DNA from 4 places in the Geodermatophilus sp. SYSU D00779 genome. Region 2 is predicted to be linked to each of the others. Evidence: riboswitches for the same ligand, from Rfam matches in the RefSeq annotation. Region 2 holds a riboswitch; each other region holds the start of a gene.
What was found. Region 2 has a riboswitch for cyclic di-AMP ahead of ACI79G_RS02620 (NlpC/P60 family protein). Riboswitches for the same ligand answer to the same signal wherever they lie in the genome.

Region 1 (4,962 bases), on a different contig from region 2:
GCGGTCGTCGTCCCCCGGGACGGGCAGCCGGTCGACCCCGACCAGCTGGTGGCGTTCTGCCGCGAGCGGCTCGCCGGTTACAAGACGCCCCGGTACGTGGCCGTCGCCGACGGCCTGCCCAAGAACGCCAGCGGCAAGATCCTCAAGCGCGAGCTGCGCACGGCGTACGCGGACCTCGTCGGCTGACAGCCGCGGGAGCATCGCAGCGAGCGCCAGCGAGCGAGGAGCGGACCGGGGCGCGGAAGCCGACCGGTGTCGTCGCCGGCTGACCGACCCCGCGCGTCCCGACGGGCCCTCCCCGGGACCGTCGGTTAGCGTCGGCAGCGTGTGGCACCGGCCACACAGCAGGAGCTCCGAAGGGCGGACACCCGTGCTCTACACCGCGTACGAGTGGCAGCGGCGGCTGACCGCCCCGGCCCGGACGACGTCGGCGCTGACCGCCCGTGCCCTGGAGTCGCTGCCCGCGCCGCTGGCCGGGCTGCCCGGGACCCGCCGGCTGCGGGCGGCCTGCCGGGTGGTCGCCGACGCGCACCCCACGCACGTCCGTCCCGACTGGGGCATCGACACGGTGGACGTCGACGGGCGGTCCGCCGAGGTGGTCGTGGAGCCGGTGCTGTCGACGCCGTTCGCCGACGTCCTGCACTTCTCCAAGCCCGACATCGCCGGCCAGCCGCAGGTGCTGGTCGTGGGGCCGATCTCCGGGCACTTCGCGACGCTGCTGCGCCCCACGGTGCGCACCCTGCTGGCCGACCACGACGTGTTCGTCGTCGACTGGCACAACGCCCGCGACGTCCCGGTGGGCGCCGGCCGGTTCGGGCTGGACGAGTACGTGGACCACGTCCTGCAGGCCGTGCGGCACCTGGGCCGGGACACCCACGTCCTGGCCGTGTGCCAGCCCGCGCCGCTCGTGCTCGCCGCCGTCGCCCTGCTGGCCGCCGACGACGACCCCGCCCAGCCGCGCAGCCTCACGCTGATCGCCGGCCCGATCGACACCCGGGTCAACCCCAACCGGGTCAACGCCGGCGCCGGCCGCGTCCCGCTGTCCCGGTACGAGCGGCTGCTGACCACGACCGTCCCGGCCCGGTACCCGGGCGCCGGACGGCGGGTCTACCCCGGGGTCGCCCAGCTCACGGCCTTCATGTCGATGAACCCGCGGCGGCACCTCGGCGCCCACCTGGGGATGTACCGCGCCATGGTGGCCGGCGACGAGGCGACCGCGGCCGCCACCCGCGCCTTCTACGACGAGTACGGCGCGGTGATGGACGTGCCCGCGGAGTTCTACCTGGAGACGCTGGATCGGGTCTTCATGGCGCACGACCTGCCCCGCGGCGTCCTGACGTGGCGCGGCCGGCGCGTGGACCCCTCGCTCATCGAGGAGACCGCGCTGCTCACCGTCGAGGGCGCCCAGGACGACATGTGCTCGCCCGGGCAGACCGAGGCCGCGCACGCGCTGTGCACCGGGCTCCCGCCCGAGCGGCGGCGGCACCACCTGCAGCCGGGCGTGGGCCACTACGGCGTGTTCGCCGGCTCGCGCTGGGAGTCCGAGATCTACCCGGTCGTCCGCGCCTTCATCGCCGAGCACGACACCGAGCGGACGGTCGCCCCGCTCTTCTGACGTCCGGCGGGCGGCCGGCTCAGGGCCGGGTCGCGACGAGCGCCGTCCAGCAGCCGGCGAGCCGGGTGTCCTGCGCGGTCACGGTCAGCCCCGCCGCCCGGCACGCGGCGGCCAGGCCGTCCGGGGTGGGCCGGTCGCCGTCGGCGGGGTGGCGGGAGACCGCCCGCAGCGGGCGGCTGTCCACGAAACGCGCGGTCATCTCGCAGGAGTAGAGGCGCCCGCCGGGCCGCAGCACCCGCGCCGCTTCCCGGACGACGTCCCGCCAGGCGTCGGCGTGGTGCAGGACGTGGTAGCCGAAGACCGCGTCGTAGGCCCCGTCCTGCGCGGTCAGCGCCGTCGCGTCGCCGCACTGCACGTCGACCCGGCCGCTCAGGTCACGGACCGCCTCCCGGCACGCCGCGACGCTCGTCTCGTACCGCTCGACGCCGTCGGCGTGTGCGGCGCCGAAGACCTCCAGCGCCAGGCGCAGCCCGGTGCCGCGCCGCCCGGTGCCGAGCTCGAGGACCCGGCCGCCGGGCACCGGCCCGCCCAGCCGGAGCAGGACCGGCGCCTCGACGCGGCGCTGGACCAGCGCACGGACGCGCGAGTCGACCCACAGCCGGTTGGCGTCGACGAGGGTCGGCGGGACGGGACGGGAGGAGCTGGTGCCCATCGTGCCGTCCTGCCCCGCCGGCGCGGTGGGCAACCGCAGGTCAGCCCCGGTAGTTCACGTGCGGGTGGTCCATGTGGTTCGCCGTCGCGCCACCGCGGTCCGCCATCGCCTTCCAGGAGCCGTTGGGCGAGGACAGCATCCGCTGCTGCCAGATGACGTAGTCGACGCCGAGCTCGTCCCAGTGGGCGATGTGGTACGCGACGATCGCGTCCCCGAGGGCGGCGTCGGACAGCACCATGTAGTCCAGAGCCAGGCCGGACGGGTGGCCGCCCGGGTCGGCCGCGCTCGGGCGGGTGCCGCCCAGGGTGATCGAGTCGGCGCCGGGCACGTTGCTGACCACCCGGTTCGCCGCGGCCTGCACCACCGCGGCGACGGGACCGGCGGTGTTGCTGATGCGCGCGACCGTGCCGGCCGCGGCGGCCGAGGCCCGGGGCGCGGCCGCCGCGGGAGCTGCCGCACCCGCCTGCGCCGGGGCGGGACCGGCGGCGGCCTGCGCGGCCGCCGCGGCCTCGGCCTGCGCCTTCGCGGCGGCCTCCGCCTCGGCCTTCGCCTTCGCGGCGGCCTCGGCCTCGGCCCGCTGCCGGTCGAGCACCGCCTGGTCGGCGGCGGCCTGGACCTGCTGGGCGGCGGTCTCGGCGGCCTCGCGGGTGCTGCGGGTGGCGGCGAGGTCCTGCAGCGGCTGCAGCTCGGTGGCGACGTCGACGGGGCCGGAGCCGGCGGTCAGCCCGAGCTCCCGGGCGACGCTGACGGTCTCCGGCGGGGCGGCCTCGGCCTGCGCGGCCGGCTCGGGGCCGACGACGACGCCGGCCAGGACGGCGCCGGCGGTGGCCATCCCCAGGTACAGGGCGGGACGGCGGCGTGCGCGGGCGGGGCGGCGAGGGGAGGGGCGGCCAGAGGTGGTGGTGCGGGGGTCCATGGGGATGGGGTTCTCCGGGGTGCGGGCGCAGCGGCGCGCGTGGGCGCGCGGGTCTGCGGAGGCGTGCGGACGGCAGGGGGTCGCGGCCGTGCGGCGAGTGCCGAGGCGGGCGCACCGGAAGGGGGACGGCGGGGTGCCGGTCGAGCCGAGGTGCTCGGGGCTCCGGTGGGCCTGCGCGGGCGACGTCCGCTGCGGACGGCCGCGGGCGGTCAGGTGCGGGAGCGCCCCCGGGACCGGAGCCGGCGGGGTGGTGCAGCGGGGCAGGCGCACGCCATCCGGCGGCTCTCCGTTTCTTCCGACTGCCGCCTACCGAGTTAGCTGACGGGTTCGGGCGGGAAGCAGCCCTACCCGGCCCCGGACGTGCGTCCAGGAGCGGGATTCACCCCAGTACTGCGGTGGGTCCCCGGCTCGCCCCGGAAGGCGACTCGGCGGCGTCCGCTCGGGCCCCCCGTTGGGAGGCGGAACGACCGACCGGACCTGTCGACCGTAACGGCGTTATGCAACTGTGACAATCCGCGGGCCCGTTTTCGTGAGGTGATGCGCGTCGCGCACCCCGGGTTCGACGGCCGGAGGGTGTAGGGGTCACCTCCGGGCGAGGACGGCCAGCGCGGCCGCCGCGAGGGCGAGCGGGACGGTGAGCCAGAGCAGTGCGGCCTGCGGACCGCCGACGTCGGTCAGCCCCCTGCCGAGGAGGGGCGCGAGCAGACCGGCACACCCCCACGCGGTGAAGACCCGGCCGTACACCGCCGGGAAGGCGCGGACGCCGACCCGGTCCGCCGTCGCCGCCGGGACCAGCGCGGAGACCGCGCCGTACGCCAGTCCGACGACGAGCAGGCCGGTCAGGACGACGCCGGGTGCGGCCTCCACGGCCAGCCCGGCGACCGCGACGGCGGTGGCCGCGAGCGCGGTCGCCAGGGCGGGGAGGCGTCCGACGCGGTCCGACCACCACCCGGCACCCAGCCGGCCGGCCAGGTTGCCGGCGGCCAGCAGGGAGACGGCCGCTCCCACGGCTCCGGGCGCCAGGCCCCGGGCGGCGGCCAGGGGCGCGGCGGCGGCGAAGACGACCAGACCGGGCGCGGCACCTCCGGCGAAGAGGACCCACAGGGCTCCCACCGTCGTCCAGGGCACCGGCTCCTCGACGCAGTCGTGGCGCTGCTGGTCCCCCGCACCGCCGGGGGCGAGGGCGGCGGCGAGACCCACCAGACCGGCGACGAGCACGGCGAGGACGGCCAGGCAGGTCCGCCAGCCGACCACCGGCAGGACGTGCGGGGACACCAGGCCGAGCACCACCGGCCCGGCCGCGTACGCGCCGACCACCAGACCGCTGGCCGTGCCACGGCGCGCAGCGGGGACCCGGGCGGCGAGGGCGACCGCGACGCCGTAGGCCGACCCGTTGGCCGCGCCGAACAGCAGGCCGATCCCCAACCACGGCGTCCCGGGCTCCTCCCCCGCGGCGGTCAGCCCCAGCCCCGCCCCGGCGGCGAGAGCGGCCGCGGCGAGCAGTCGGCGCGGTCCCAGCCGCGCCAGCAGGCGCCCCACGGCGAGCAGGACGACGGTGAACACGCCGAGGGCGAGGGCGAACACCGCCGGGCCGCTCCCCGGCGGAGCCCCGACGTCGGCCACCACCCGGGGCGCCACGAGGCTCCAGGCGAACAGCGTGCCGACCGCGAGGTTGGCCACCACGCCTGCGGCGACCAGGCGGACGACCCCCGGCCCGCCGGCGGGGACCCGGGTCACGGCGCGGCGGCGCGGGCGGACCGTCGTCCGCCCGCGCCCGGC
Region 2 (4,962 bases):
CCGCGCGCCCGCGCGGCGCAGCAACGGCGTCCAGGACAGCAGCCAGCCCGACAGCGCCACCGCGGCCGCTGCCCCCAGCGCCCCGACCAGGGTGCCGGTGAGCACGTCGCCGTGGACGACGTGGCCGAGCTCGTGCGCCACGATCGACTCGACCTCCTCGTCGGACAGGTGCTCGAGCGTCGTGTCGTAGAGGACGATGCGGCGGGTCGACCCGAAACCGGAGACGTAGGCGTTGAGCGCCGTGGTCCGCCGGGAGGCGTCGGAGACGAGCACGTCCTGCACCGGGGTGCCGTTCTCCTCCGCCAGGTCGAGCAGCTCGGTGCGCAGCTCACCGGGGGGCAGCGGCTCGAAGCGGTTGAACGCCGGCTCGATGACCAGCGGGTAGAGGAACGACCCGACGACGACGAAGCCGGCCGCCACCGCCGCGGCCCACGCCCACCAGGTGCGCGGCGCCCGCCGGACCAGCCAGAGGAAGGACGCCAGCGCGAGGGCGGTGAGGACGGCGCTGATGGCGGTCGAGACCGCGAGGTCGCGCAGCCACAGCCCCCAGCTGCGGATCGAGATGCCGTACCGGTGCCGGACCACCTCGGCGTACGCCGACACCGGGAGCGTGGCCAGCTGGCCGAGGACCACCACGGCCGCCGTGCCCAGCAGCACCTGGGCGACCCGCCCTCCGCCGACCGGTCGCGCCGCGGCCCGCACCACCCGCGCCCCCAGCGGGGTCAGCCCCAGGACGGCGGAGACGGCCAGGCCGAGCAGCAACGAGGTCAGCGAGGCCGGCCGCAGCGCCCCGGCGAAGGCCTCGGTCCGGGTCAGGAGGTCCGGGGGCAGGACCGCCGCCGGGTCGACGGGCGTACGCCCACCCGGCGGCTCGGGCAGCAGCGTCCACGGCGGGACCGTCACGAGGACGACGACGAGCGCGGCGCCGAGCACGCCCGCGACCAGGAGCGCGGCCCGGCGGGAGCTCCCCCCGCCCGCCTCGCTCACCCGGCCGATCCTAGGTCGGGCCGAGCGGCGGCCGGGACGGCACCCGGCCGGGGGTGGACCGGTCGTGGGCGTCCGACCGGCCCCGTCCCGGGTCCCGCCCCGAGCCCTGGCGGCCTCCTTGCAGGGTCCCGCCGCGAGCCTGCGAGTGGCGGGGGGCAAGGGGGTCCTTCCAGGGGAGGACGGGGGCCTTCAGACGATGCGGCGCATCGCGCTGATGCCGCCCATCGAGTCGACGCTCACGACCTTCACCGGCTGGCCCGACGTCGAGGCGTGCACCATCTGGCCGTTGCCGATGTACATCGCCACGTGGCTGACGGGGCTGTGGTAGAAGATCAGGTCGCCGGGCTGCAGCTCGGACCGGGACACCGCGGAGCCCATCGTCGCCTGCATCCGCGAGGAGTGCGGCAGGCTGGTGCCGGCCGCGGCGTACGCGTACTGGGTCAACCCCGAGCAGTCGAAGGCGTCCGGTCCGCCGGCGCCCCACACGTACGGGTCCCCGACCTGCGCCAGGGCGGTGTCGACGGCGGCCTGCGCGGCGCCGGTGGCCGCGGCGGCCGGCGCGGCGGGGACCGGCCGGCCGGCGTGCGCGGCCACCACCTCCTGCTGCTGCGGTGCCGACAGCGCGTCGTACTGCGCCTGGTAGTCGGCGATGTCCGCCTCGAGCCGGGCCTGGCGGGCGGTGACCTCGTCGAGCGTGCGCCGGGCGGCGGTCTGCGCGGCGTCGGCGTCGGCGTGGGCCCGCTCGGCCTCAGCGGCGGACGCGGCGACCTCGCCCAGTACGTCGTCGGTGTGGCCGGCGATGGCGTCGAGGGTGGCCAGCTGCGAGACGAACTCCTCGGCCGACCGGCTGGTCATCAGCAGGTCCAGCTCGGGCATGCCGTCGCCGGAGGTGAAGGCGGTGCGGGCGACCTGGCGGATCCGACCGTCGAGCGCGTCGAGCTGCGACTGGGCCTCGGCGACCGCCTGGTCGGCGCTCCGGACGGCGGCCTGCTGCTGCGCCAGCGTCTCGCGGGCCTCGTTGACCTGCTCGGTGACGACCTCGAGCTCGTGCGCGGCCTGGGCGACCAGCTGGGCGGCCCGCGCGGCGCTCGTGGGGTCCTCCGGATCCGCGACGGCGGTGCCCGGCAGCAGCGTCAGGGCGAGGGTGGCGGTGGCTCCCAGGACCAGTCCGCGGGCGATGCCGCGCGACGGGGTGGGGCGGCGGAACGCGACCGCGAGGTCGGGATGGCACTGATCGACGGCATGCCCCAGTGCAGGGCGGGGGGTCGCCACGGGCGGCGGCTCTCCGTTCTTCCTCAGCGACCGCCTACCGAGTTAGCTGACGGGTTCGGGCTGGGAAGAAGGCGCCCTATCTCCGCGCCCCGGCGGACCGGCGCGCGGGAGAACTCACCCCAGTGCTGCGGTGGGTCCCCGGTTCCCCCTCGGCGCCGGTGCGGCGCGTCGGGCGATTCGGCGGTGAGCGGCCGAGGTCACCCTCGTGCAGGTGACGACCACCCGGCCGGACCGGCTCACCGTACGGGGGTGTCGAAGAAGTGACGAACGGGGGTGCCGGGGACTGTGGGGTCGGTGTTCCTCCTGGTCGGCGACACGCCGTCCGTCGCGCCCGGCTCACGCGGACGCCGGAGCACCCCGCTCACCCGGTGCGCCGCTGCGACCCCTGACCGCCGCCCCGCCGCTGCGGCGCGGCCCGTCGTGCCGGGACCGGGCGGGCCGAGTGCTGGTGGCGCAGCGGCGGCACCAGACCGGCGTCGGCCAGCACCTGGACGGCGCGCCGCTCGACCTCGTCGAACTCCACGACCACCCCCGGCGGCAGCACGACGACGTCCTCGGCGGACAGCCGGTCCTCCCGCCGCCCGGTCATCGGCACGACCGTCGGGTCGGCGCCCTGCCAGCCCGGTGGCGCCCCCAGCAGCACGGTGACGACGCAGTCGCCGCAGCCGGTACCGCGGGCGGTGCAGGTGTCGCAGTCGATGTACACGGTGCACTCCTCTGCTCGCCGACCCTCGTCACGGGAGCCGTCCGTGGCCCCGGTCGATCCGGGCAGGACGCTAGGAGCGGACACCGACAGTTCCGTGCGACCGCGCCCCGACAGACGGGCCGCCAGGCGTTGCACCACCCGATCGTGTCGGATCGTCCCCCGGGAGACGCAGGACCCTGGGCAGCCGAGGCTCCGCGACCTAGGGTCCGTCCCGCTGCGCGGAGCTCGGTCGCGAGGGGGGACACCGATGACAGCGTCTCGGCCCGGAACGGCCGCCCGGCGGGTGGCCGGGTGCTGCACGTGACCGGCTTCGGCCCCTACGTCCTGCACGACCTGCTCGGCCGCGGCGGCATGGGCGAGGTGTACCGCGCCTACGACCGCGAGCAGGCCCGCTGGGTCGCGCTCAAGCTGCTGCCGGCCGGCGTGGCCGCCGACGAGGGGTACGTCGAACGCTTCAAGCGGGAGTCCTACGCCGCCGCGCAGCTCAACGACCCGCACGTCATCCCGATCCACCGCTACGGCGAGATCGAGGGCCGGCTCTACATCGACATGCGCCTGGTCGACGGCACCGACCTCGCCGGGGTGATCGCCCAGGAGGGGCCGCTGCACCCGGCACGGGTGGTGCGGATCGTCGAGCAGGCCGCCCGGGCCCTCGACGCCGCGCACGCCCGGGCGCTGGTCCACCGCGATGTCAAGCCGTCCAACCTCCTGGTCGCGGCGCAGGACTTCGTCTACCTCGTGGACTTCGGGATCGCCCAGGTCGGCGGCACGGGGGCGGCCCCGCCGCTGACCGCGGACGGGTCGACGGTCGGCACCTTCGACTACATGGCCCCCGAACGGCTGTGGGGCGGGGAGGTGGACGGCCGCGCCGACGTCTACTCCCTCGCCTGTGTCCTCTACGAGGCGCTGACCGGGCAGCGCCCGTTCCCCGTCGACGGCGTGCCCGCTCTCATGCACGCCCACACGAGCTCGCCGCCGCCACGGGTCACCGCCCTGCGCCCGGACCTCTCCCCCGGCTGGGACGTCGTGGTCGCCCGCGGGATGGCCAAGGACCCCGACGAGCGGTACCCGACCTGCGGCGCGCTGGTCGGGGACGCGATCGGCGTCCTGCAGGGCGTCGTCCCGGGACACGTACCGGCCACGGTCGTCCCCTCCGCTCCCCCGACCCACGTCCCCGGGCCCGCCGTCGCGCCGCCGACCCACGTGCCGCCCGCCGCCTCCGCGTCCGGCTGGCCGCCGGTCACCACGCAGCCGCCTCCGCGGCGCTCGCGCGGGGTGGCCGGGTGGCTGGTCGCGGCCGTGGCCCTCGTCGTGGTGGCCGTCCTCACCGGGGTGCTGCTCGGGCAGAGCGCGTCCGGCGACGACGCCCCCACCGGGGGCGACGACGCGGCTGCGGGTGCCACTCCACCGGCGGCCGAGGCCGCCGCGCCGTCGCCCGCACAGGAGCCCACCCCCGGGCCGGGTCCGGGACGCGCGTCGGCGCCGGCGACGGAGTCCGGGTCCAGCCCCGCCCCCGACCCGCAGCGGGCAGAGGGCGACCTCGGCCTCGCCACGACGATCTCCAGCCCCGCGTGCGACAGCAGCTGGGTGGTCTTCCTGGGCTCGGCGGTCGATCCCGACACCTACCCGGAGGACGTCGCCGTGCTCCTCGCCGACCACCCCGGCGCCGAGTACCTGCTGACCGAGGGCAGCTGCGCGTCGCTCCGGCAGGAGCTGGACGGCAACCGCATCTACAGCGTGTACGAGGGCCCCTACCCCGACCGGGCGACCGCCTGCGCCGCGCGGGCCCGCGTGGGCGGCGACGCGTACGTCAAGCGCCTGGACGACACGACCCCGCCCGAGCAGCTGTGGACCTGCTGACCGGCCCCGCGCACGGAGCCGCCGGTGTGTGACCACGGCGCGGAGGCACCCGGGCTGCCTCTCCTCACCCGGCGCGCCTTCCTCCGCCGCACCTCGGCGGTCGCGGTGGCGTTGCCCCTCCTGCCGCTCCTGCCCGG
Region 3 (4,962 bases), on a different contig from region 2:
GTCCGCAGGACCTCCGCCGGCCCCTCCTCCAGCTCGTCTCGCGTCATCAGGGTGCTGCCTCCGGTCGGTGGCGGGGCGTCCCGTGGCTCAGCGGGGTGCGGGAGCGGACGCCCGGAGCGCCTGCTGCACGTCGTACTCGTGGATCCAGCCGAAGTCCTCCGGGAACCTCGCCACCTTCGCGTCCCGCATCCGGGCGACCGGTCCGTCGGGCAGGTGGAGCAGGGAGTTGGTGACCCAGGAGCTGCGCTGGATCGCGCGTGTGCGGGCCCGGCGGAGCGTCTGGTACCGGGAGAACACCGGCTCCAGATCGTCGCCGGGCCGGGCGCCGGCGACCAGCGCGGCCAGGGCGAAGGCGTCCTCGATCGAGGTGTTCGCACCCTGTCCCTGGTGCGGCAGCATGCCGTGTGCGGCGTCGCCGAGGACGACGACCCGGCCCCGGTACCAGCGCAGCAGGGGGCGCACCGTGAACAGCCCCCACCGGATCGGGCTCTCGGCCGCTCTGATCATCTCGGTGACGGCGCGGTGCCAGCCCCGGAAGGACGCGACCGGGACGTCCTCGTGCACCTCGGCCACCGTGCCGTCGTGCAGCCAGGTCGGCGGGCCCTCCACCACCGCGAAGAAGTTGACCAGCTCGCCGGCACCGCCGATCGCGTAGTGCAGCAGGTGCGCGTCGGGGCCCATCCAGAACTGGATCGCGTGCGGATCGGGCAGGGAGGGCAGGTTCTCGGTGGGCACGATGCCGCGGAAGGCGCTGGTACCGGAGTAGACGGCGTCGTCCGCACCGGTGACCCACCGGCGGACGGTGGACCGCACGCCGTCGGCGCCGACGACCACGTCGGCGCGTGCCACCCGACCGTTGGCGAACTCGAGCACGACCGAGTCGCGCTCCGGGACGAGATCGGTCAGCCGGCAGCCCAGGTGCAGGTGCTCGGCGCCGAACGCGCCGCTGAGGGTCCTCTGCAGGTCGGCGCGGTGGATGCCGAAGTACGGCGCACCGAACCGGTCCACGTAGGTACCGCCCTCGGCCACCGGGTGGGCGGCGATGCGGCTGCCGTCCTGCCAGTGGCGGTAGACCAGCTCCGTGGGGATCGTCGAGGCCGCGGCCAGTTCGTCGAGCAGGCCCAGCCGGGCGTACTCCCGGGTGGCGTTGGCCGACAGCGCGATCGCCGCACCGATCTCGGTCAGTTGCGCGGCCTGCTCGAACACCTCGGCCCGCACACCCCGCTCACGCAACGCCAGGGCCAGGGACAGTCCCCCGATGCCGGCGCCGACGATCGCCACCCGGAGGTCGGGATCCCTCATGCGGCTCGACGCTAGCCAGTGGGCGCGGTCCCGCACAGGTGCGCCGGCCGGGTGGGACGAGGGCCGAGCCGGGCCGGGCTCGACCGGCGTGCGCTGTCATCGGTCACGCCGCCCGAGGTGTGCACCCAGCCGGTCCCGGACCGTGAGCGCACGGCCCGGGAGGGGTGACGGCACTGCGGCCGCCGGCCGTCTCTCCGCGCTCCGTTTGCTGTGACCCACGTCACAACCTACGGTCAGGCCGCCCGCATCCGCGGGACGGTCCGGTAGCACGCCGAGTCCTGCCGCTGGCCGGGCCGACCTCGACTCACCTCAGGCAGGAACGGGAGATCGCAGGACCTCCGGGCCGCCTCAGCGGTCCTCGGGGTGAAGCCGTGCTCCCCACGGCCGGGCAGTCCTCCCGCCCGAACCCGACAGCTCATCCCGCAGGCGCGCTCGGAGGATCTCATGCACCAGCACATCCTCGGCATGCGTCGTCCCGTCCGGGCGGTGCTGCCCCTCCGCCTGGCCGTCGTGGCGGTCCTGGCGCTCGCCGTCCTCGCGGTACCGGCCCCGGCGAGGGCGGACTCCGACGCCTCGACCAGTGCAGCAGTGGACCTGTGCGCGACCGTCGCCTCGCGTGCCGGTTTCACCGGCGACCGGCTCGTCACCGCGGTCGCGGTGGGCATGGGGGAGTCGTCCTGCCGTGCGGACGCGCAGAACGCGAACGGCCCGACGAAGGGCTGTCCGAACGGCTCGGTGGACCGTGGTCTCTGGCAGATCAACAGCTGCTGGCACCCCTCGGTCTCCAAGAGCTGCGCCTACGACGCCCAGTGCAACGCCAACGCCGCCCATCGGATCTCCGCCAAGGGCACCAACTTCAAGCCGTGGGTGGCCTACACCAACGGCTCGTACCGGAAGCACCTGGAGGCGGCCCGGGCCGCGGTCGGCCGACTCAGCCGGACCTAGGTCCCCGGGTGAGGCACCTCACCGTGCCCGGACCCGGGACCCGTCGGCAGGGCACGCCGGCGGGATCGGCGTGCCCTGCCACGGCGGACCCACCCGACCGATCCCGCCGGCCCGGTGGGCCGAGCCGGACCCCCGCGCCGTCTCCCGGAGCCGGGTCGCAGGCCCTCCTCCGCCCCAGCCGGCGCAGGGCCACCAGGGCTCAGGGGCGGGGGAGCGGCGGCAGGGTGGGCCGGGACCACGGACCGGCACGCGCGCTGACGAGGCCGGGTCCGAGCCGCTGGACCGGCCTCGTCACCGGCGCACTCCTGCTGGTGCTGCTCGCTGCGCCGGCTCGGGCGGCGTCGGCGCCGCAGCAGTGTGCAGCCGGCTCCGTCCGGCTCACCTTCGACGACGGGCCCTCCGCGACCGCCACAGCCGACATCCTGGACACGCTGGCGGACCGGGGCGTGGAGGCGACGTTCTTCGTCACCGGCGAGATGGCCGCTGCCCGACCCGACCTCGTCCGTCGCGCCAGCCAGGAGGGCCACCGGATCGGCAACCACTCGTGGAACCACCCGAGGCTCACCACGCTGGACCAGGCGCAGGTGGAGTCGCAACTGCGACGCACCAACGAGGTCATCGAGCGGGCCACGGGGCGCTCCCCCGGGGAGTGGCGCCCGCCGTACGGGGACACCAACGGCGTCGTGGAGGCGGCCGCCCGGCAGGTCGGCCTGGACGCGATGGTGTTGTGGACCGTCGACCCCCGTGACTGGGCGGACCCGCCGGCGACGACGATCCGGGACCGGGTGCTGCGGGACGTGCGGCCGGGGAGCGTCGTGCTGTTGCACGACGCCACGGGGCACAACACCCCCGCAGCCCTGCCCATGATCCTGGACGGGCTGGCCGAGAGGGGGTACTGCACGCAGTGAGGCCCCCCACCAGGCCGCGGAGCGCCGGAGCGGTCAGCGCCTTCGCTGCGCGCTCGCCGGCACGAGCCCCTCGCTGTAGCGGGTGGCGACTGCTCAGGAGCGACACACCGACGGCGCGGCGATGGCCGCACGGCGCGGGGTCGGCTGCAGCGACCGGAGCGATGCCGGCCGGATCCCACGGAGCCAGGTCGGCGACGAGTCGGGCGACGGTGGGGGACGACCGAGACGGTCGGTGGAGGTCCCCTGGCCGCGGGGCCGGCGACGCCACTGGCGTCGGCGGCGCTGACCGGCGTCATGACGACGGCGATCCGCGAGGTGCACCTGCCCAACGGTCCGTGGGCCGCCAACGGCCGCTGGGAGCACAACGCCGTCCTGATCGCGGCCGTGACGTCGCTGGCCGGGACCGGGCCCGGGGACCTGTCCCTCGACCGCCTCCTGGGGACCGAGCGCAGCGGGCCCCTGTGGGCGTTGGCCGCGCTGGGCACCGGCGTCGGGACGGCGTTCCTGACGATGGCGCTCGGCCGTCGGGGCCGGCCGACAGCTGCTGCCGGCCCTCGGTCGACGGCGGTCGAGGCGCCGCACGGCGACACCGCCGGGGACCCGACCACGGCGGGGGCCTGACCGGAGCGGGCACTCGCAACCGCTGCCGCGCCCGCGGCTGAGGCGGGTGCCTCCCCGGAGCGCGGTCCGCTCGCGCCGGCCCGGGGTCGTCTCAGCCGAGGCGGGCGGCGAGGGTCTGCGCGGCGTCGCCGGCGCACCGGCGGAAGAGGTCGTCGTCGCCGGTGCACAGCCAGTTCACCGACGCCCCGAACAGCAGCCCCAGGACCGACTCCGCCAGCACCTCGACGTCGCCGGACCAGGTGCCGCCGGATGCCTCGGCCACGCGGTGCAGCAGCTCGAGGACGTCGCCGCGGTACTGCTCGGTGGACTCCCGCGCCGCGGCCCGCAGGTCGTCGTCCCGGCCGCCCATCATGGTCAGCTCCTGGAGCACGATCTCGGCGCCGGGGTCGGCGATGACGCTGTCGGCGTAGCCGACCAGGGCCCGGGTCAGGACCTCCGCGGGCGGGCCACCCGCGTCCACCGCCCGCCGCAGCAGCGCGGTCGACCGGTCGCGGTCGGCCCGGAAGACCGCGCGCACCAGCTCGGTCTTGGAGCCGAAGGCGTAGTGCACCGCCCCCAGCGGGACGCCGGCCTCCTTCGCGACCGCCCGGGTGGTGAGCGACCACGCCCCCTCGCGCTGCATCACCCGCATGGCGGCCGCCACCAGCTGGGCCCGGCGCTGCTCGACGGGCAGGTGCGCGCGTCTGGCCTCCGTCACCCGCCCACGGTCTCAGGTGCCGGCCGGTCGTCGGCCACGGGAGCCGTGCCGGTCACCGGGCGGTCGCGCAGCAGGACGACGGCCTGCGCCGCCACGTACGCCGCCAGCACGGCGGCGACCAGCAGGACGACGTGCATGCCCGTCACGAACGCCTGTCCGGCCTCGGCCAGGAAGGCCGCGGCGGCGTCCGGCGGCAGCCCTGCCGCGACCTCCGCGGCGCCGCCCAGGGTCTCCCGGGCGGCCTCGGTGGCCTGCGCCGGCACGCCGTCGACGGCGCCGAGGTGTGCCGCGTAGACCGAGAGGCCCAGGGTGCCCAGCACCGCGGTGCCCATCGCGCTCCCGAACTCGTAGGCGGTCTCGGAGACCGAGGCGGCGGCACCCGCCCGCTCGGGCGGAGCGGTCGCGAGGATGACGTCGTTGGTCAGCGCCTCGGCCGCGCCGACCCCTCCGCCGATGAGCAGGCCGGCCACCACCAGGACGACCCGGTCG
Region 4 (4,962 bases), on a different contig from region 2:
CACGGACCATCGCGGCCACCGGGAGCATGAGCAGCAGCGGCGCCGCCAGGACCGCGGTGCCGGCGAGCGCCAGGAGGACGACGGTGCGCGTGGCGGTGCCCGGGGTCAGGAGCGCGTAGCCGATCACCGCCAGGGCACTGACCTCGGTGAGCCAGACGCCCAGGCGCACGTGGCGCACCCAGTAGGCGGCGCGGTCGTCGTCGGCAGCCAGCTGCCGGTAGAGCGCGGTGCGCAGCACGGCCAGGCGGCCGCGCCGTCCGCTCCCACGGGGAGAGCGGCGGTCCGGGACCGGCCTGTCGTCCACGGCCCCGGCATCGACGCGGGGTGGTTCCCCCTTGACCGACCTCATCCCCGGAGGGTGGCTCACCGGACCGCGGCGAGACCCACGCCACGCCTGCCGCCGTCCCCCCGGGGTAGGAGGCGGCCATGCAGCTGACCCAGCACCGGGGCATGGCCGACGCCGGCCGCGACGCCGTCGGGCCGATGGTGCTCGGCGCGTGGGACGCCTTCCTCGAGCAGGCGGCGGAGGTCGACCTCGGGCGGCCGACCCGGCTGCCCGGCTGGCGCGCACACGAGGTGTGCGTGCACCTGGGCCTGTGGGACGACCACGCCGCGCTGCCCGACCTGATCGCCTCGGCGCGGGCCGGCGGGGTGGGGACGCCGCCGGACGTCGACGCCACGAACGCGCGGGTGACCGCCGCGTACCGGGACGCCTCCCGGGAGGAGGTGCTGGCCGCGCTGCGCCGGAACGGGGAGGCCACCGCCCGGTACCTCGCCGAGGAGCCGGCAGAACTCGACACCGCACCGGCGGTGGCCGTCGTCGGCCGGCTGCCGCTGCTCAGCGTCGTCCTCGGGCAGGCCTACGAGCTCGCGGTGCACGGCCTGGACCTGGTGCCCTGCGGCGCGACCCCTCCCCCGCCCGCGGTCCTGCAGTCCGGGCTGGCCGCGCTGGCCGACGTGACCGGCGCGCTGGCGGCCCGCGAGGGGGTCAGCGGCGGCGCGACGCTGGCGACGCCGGAGGGCGGCTGGGCCTTCGCCGCCGACGGCTCCGGCTGGACGGTGCGCCCGACCCCCGCCGGCGACGTCCGGGGCACCGCGGTGGAGGCGCCGGCGGACCTGCTCCTGGAGGCCGCCTCGGGCCGGGTCAACCCGGTGGCGGCGCTGGCCCGGCGACGGCTGCGGGTGCACGAGCTGGGCGGCCTGCTGGCCCTGGCGCCGATCGTGCAGTCGGCGCCGGGCATCCCCGGCGGCCCGATCCTGGCGCTGGCGGCGCAGACCCTCGGGGGCGTGGGCGGCCTGCTCGGCCGGCTGCGCGGACGACGCTGAGAGACCTCCGGGGCCCTTCTCCGAGGGTGGGGAGGACGGGGTCCTTCCCCGGTGAGGCGAACAGGGTCCTGCTTCAGCAGGCGCCGCCCAGCGCGATGCCGTGCGACTGGAGCCACGGCATCGGGTTGACCCGGCTGGCGTAGAGCCCGCCCTGGTGCACCTCGAAGTGCAGGTGCGGCCCGGTGGACTGGCCCTTGTTGCCGACGTCGGCGATGTGGTCCCCGGCCTCCACGACCTGACCGGCGCCGACGTGGAACTGGTTCACGTGCCCGTAGAGGGTGATCTGCCCGTCGCCGTGCTGCACGTACACGGCCTGACCGAAGCCGCTCGCCGCGCCGGCCTGTAGGACGACGCCGTCCTCGGGCACGTAGATCGGGGTTCCGATGGGCGCGGCGATGTCGACGCCCTGGTGCATGGTCCCCCAGCGCGGGCCGTAGCAGGACGTCACCCGGCCGGCGGTCGGCATGCCGGACGTGCCCGAGGCGCTGGCCAGCGTCTGCTGCTGCTGGGCCTGGCGGGCGCTCCACGCGGCCGCGGCGTCGGCGGCGCCCTGCGCGGCGAGCAGCCGCTCGCCGGCCAGGCGGAGCTCCTCGTCGAGGCGGGCCTTCTCCGCTGCGCGGGCGTCGTAGTCGGCCTGGGCCCGGGCGAGGTGCTCGTTCGCCGCGCGCTCGGCCTCGTCGGCCTTGCGGGCGAGCTCGCCGAGCTGCGCGACGGCGGCCCGGGCGGCGCGGTCGGCCTCCTCGACCCGCGCCTGGACGGTGAGGAACTCCTGCAGCCGGTCGGCGCGGTGGTCACCGAGCTGCTCCATGGTGGCGGCCTGCTGCAGCAACTCGGTCGGGCTCTGCGCGTCGAGGATGAGCTCGAGGTCGCCGTAGCGCTCCTCGGCGCCCATGTAGGCCTCGCGGCCGAGCTGGGCGATGTCCTCCTCGGCCCCGGCGACGTCGGCCTGGGCGGCGGCCAGCTCGGCGGCGGTCCGCTCGGCCTCGGCCTGGCCCTGGGCCAGCTGGGCGCGGGCGACGAGGGCGGCGTCCGCGGCGGCCTCGGCCTCGATGGTCATCCGCTGGAGCTGCTCCTCCGCGGCCTTGACCTGCGCCTCGATGGCCTTGACCTGCTCCTCGAGCGAGGCCTGCTCCGAGGCGGCGGGGGCGGGCGCGGCCCCGGCGACGACGGGCGTGCCGGCCAGGAGCCCGACCACCGCGGCGGCGACGACGACGGCCCGACGCGGAGCGCGCGAGCGACTGCTGGGCGACGTGGCGCAGCGGACCACGGTGTTCAGGCGGTGCAGGGTCGCCAAGGCGACGGTTCTCCCATCCTCGCGACCGCCTACCGAGTTAGCTGACGGGTTCGGGCCGGACGGCGCCCTACCTGCCTGCGCAGCACGTGCGCATGCAGGACTCACCCCAGGTGTTCGGTGGGTCCCCGGTCCGCCTCGGCCCCGGGTCGGGACGTCGGCGGTTCGGCGGGGCCGTGCCGAGGCCCCCGGTTCCCGAGGAGCTGAGCCCGGCAGGGCCGTCGGGGAACCTACACGGATCCGGGCCCCGGGTCACGATCGGGTAACGGAGCCGGGGCGCCGCCTTGCCACCGGAGCGCCGTCTCCACTACGCGGCGTCAGCGCGCGACCGCGGAACGGTGACCGGGGTGCAGGTGTGACGCGCGAGGCGACCAGCAGGAACGCCGGGATCCCGCGGATTCCCGGCCGGACCGGCCGGCACACCACGTGTCCGGTGTGATCTCGCCCACGGGACCACTCGATCGGGGGGCTGTGGACGTCGCCCGGGCGTCGTCCACAGCCCTCCTCGCTGGGTGCGGAACCCGTGTAGCGGCGCCTCCGGGTGCTGATCGGTGAGGGCCGGGAGCGAGGCCTAGGGTCGTGTCCGGACGCCCGGCGCGGAGCGCGGGGCCGGATGGCGGGAGGACGCGGGTGTCGGCCCGGAGGAAGGTCGCCGCTGCTGTCGGGGTCGCCGTGGTGGCCGGTGCAGCGGTGGCCCTGTCGCAGTACGTGCCCCCGAACGAGCGCGGCCAGGGCACGGAAGCCGCCGGCGACCTCAGCGGCTCCCTCGTGGGCGCCGGGGCGAGCAGCCAGCAGGCGGCGATGCAGGGGTGGACGGCGGGGTACTCGGCGGTGCAGCCGGGCGTCACCGTGGACTACGACCCGGTCGGCTCCGGTGGTGGCCGCGAGCAGTTCGTCGCCGGTGGCATCGACTTCGCCGGCTCGGACGCGCCGCTCGACGAGGAGGAGCTCGTCGCGGCACGGGAGCGCTGCGGCGGCGAGGTGTTCGAGCTGCCGAACTACATCTCACCGATCGCAGCGGTCTACAACCTCCCGGGGGTGGCGGAGCTGGCCCTCTCCCCCGAGGTCCTGGCCCGGGTCTTCGCCCGGCAGATCACCCGCTGGGACGACCCCGCGATCGCCGCGGACAACCCCGGCGTCGCGCTGCCCGCCCTGCCGATCACCCCGGTGAACCGGTCCGACGAGTCCGGGACGACGGAGAACTTCACCGAGTACCTGGCCGCCGCAGCACCCGGGGCCTGGCCCTTCGAGCCCGACGGCGAGTGGCCCGTGGAGGGCGGCGAGTCGGCCCAGGGCAACTCCGGCGTGGTGGCCGCCGTCGCCGGCGGGCAGGGGACCATCGGCTACGCCGACCTCTCCCAGGCCGGCGACCTCGGGGTGGCCCGCATCGGCGTCGGCGGCGGGTTCGTCGCGCCGACGCCCGAGGCCGCGGCCGCCGTCGTGGAGGGGTCCGAGCCGCTGCCGGGCCGTGGTCCGTACGACTTCGCCCTGGAGCTCGAGCGGACGACGGCCGAGTCGGGCCGCTACCCGATCGTCCTGGTCAGCTACCACCTGGGCTGCATCGCGTACGAGGACCAGCTGACCGCCGACCTGGTCGCGGACTTCATGACGTACGTGACGAGCCAGGAGGGCCAGGCCGCGGCCGCCGAGGTGGCCGGCTCCGCGCCGATCTCCGAGGCGCTGCGCGAGCAGGCCCGGACGGCGATCGACGCCATCACCACCGCGTCCTGAGACGGTCCGCGCATCTGGCAGGCTGGACACCGCGGGGCGGTAGCTCAGCCGGTCAGAGCATGGGACTCATAATCCCTGGGTCGTGGGTTCGAGCCCCACCCGCCCCACGTATTGCGCATAACCTGCAGGTTTGGATCAGACAGCAGCTCCTGCTCCACATGTACGAGGTCGTCAGCCGGTCCGCGCTTCCAGGATGCAAACGGGTCCGGCCGGCACGACGTGGGTCAGCTCGAATCCGGCGCTGGCGAGAAGCGTACGAAACTCGTCCTCGGAGCGTTCCCGACCCACCTGGTCGACGAGCATCTCAAGATCCAGAAGCGTGGCGGCGGCGAGGTCCGTCGCCCGAGAGAGGACGAACTCCACAACGAGCAGTCGTCCGTGGGTGGGGACCGCTTCACGCAGCCGAGACAGGATCTGCCTGGCCGACTCGTCATCCCAGTCGTGCAGCACGAACTTGACAAGGTAGGCATCGGCACCGGGAGGAATGCGGTCGAAGAAAGAACCGGCAATCACCTCGACGCGATCTGCCACATCCGGCGCGCGCAGGTCATCGTGCAGCGCGGCCACGGTGGAGGGCCGGTCGAAGAGCACGCCGTGCAGCCGCGGGTTCGCTT

Region 1: linked by a shared signal. The riboswitch ahead of ACI79G_RS20025 (hypothetical protein) and the one ahead of ACI79G_RS02620 (NlpC/P60 family protein) in region 2 are both predicted to bind cyclic di-AMP.
Region 3: linked by a shared signal. The riboswitch ahead of ACI79G_RS10370 (hypothetical protein) and the one ahead of ACI79G_RS02620 (NlpC/P60 family protein) in region 2 are both predicted to bind cyclic di-AMP.
Region 4: linked by a shared signal. The riboswitch ahead of ACI79G_RS21570 (peptidoglycan DD-metalloendopeptidase family protein) and the one ahead of ACI79G_RS02620 (NlpC/P60 family protein) in region 2 are both predicted to bind cyclic di-AMP.

What each region holds. Positions count from the first base shown of each region.
Region 1 is NZ_JBJGZQ010000028.1:5,398-10,359, reverse strand. Features, by position in the region: gene ACI79G_RS20040 (acyl-CoA synthetase) at 1-186, shown strand, start outside; gene phaZ (polyhydroxyalkanoate depolymerase) at 371-1,615, shown strand; gene ACI79G_RS20030 (class I SAM-dependent methyltransferase) at 1,635-2,267, opposite strand; gene ACI79G_RS20025 (hypothetical protein) at 2,308-3,183, opposite strand; cyclic di-AMP (ydaO/yuaA leader) riboswitch at 3,472-3,624, opposite strand; gene ACI79G_RS20020 (MFS transporter) at 3,766-4,920, opposite strand.
Region 2 is NZ_JBJGZQ010000003.1:12,763-17,724, reverse strand. Features, by position in the region: gene ACI79G_RS02625 (M48 family metallopeptidase) at 1-987, opposite strand, end outside; gene ACI79G_RS02620 (NlpC/P60 family protein) at 1,177-2,259, opposite strand; cyclic di-AMP (ydaO/yuaA leader) riboswitch at 2,276-2,424, opposite strand; gene ACI79G_RS02615 (hypothetical protein) at 2,621-2,965, opposite strand; gene ACI79G_RS02610 (protein kinase domain-containing protein) at 3,257-4,825, shown strand.
Region 3 is NZ_JBJGZQ010000010.1:154,218-159,179, forward strand. Features, by position in the region: gene ACI79G_RS10360 (acyl carrier protein) at 1-47, opposite strand, end outside; gene ACI79G_RS10365 (FAD-dependent monooxygenase) at 88-1,302, opposite strand; cyclic di-AMP (ydaO/yuaA leader) riboswitch at 1,598-1,745, shown strand; gene ACI79G_RS10370 (hypothetical protein) at 1,747-2,247, shown strand; gene ACI79G_RS10375 (polysaccharide deacetylase family protein) at 2,559-3,155, shown strand; gene ACI79G_RS10380 (hypothetical protein) at 3,450-3,776, shown strand; gene ACI79G_RS10385 (TetR/AcrR family transcriptional regulator) at 3,868-4,473, opposite strand; gene ACI79G_RS10390 (MFS transporter) at 4,470-4,962, opposite strand, start outside.
Region 4 is NZ_JBJGZQ010000033.1:1,901-6,862, forward strand. Features, by position in the region: gene ACI79G_RS21560 (diguanylate cyclase domain-containing protein) at 1-304, opposite strand, end outside; gene ACI79G_RS21565 (maleylpyruvate isomerase N-terminal domain-containing protein) at 427-1,326, shown strand; gene ACI79G_RS21570 (peptidoglycan DD-metalloendopeptidase family protein) at 1,400-2,620, opposite strand; cyclic di-AMP (ydaO/yuaA leader) riboswitch at 2,632-2,782, opposite strand; gene pstS (phosphate ABC transporter substrate-binding protein PstS) at 3,248-4,348, shown strand; tRNA gene ACI79G_RS21580 (tRNA-Ile) at 4,382-4,455, shown strand; gene ACI79G_RS21585 (methyltransferase) at 4,520-4,962, opposite strand, start outside.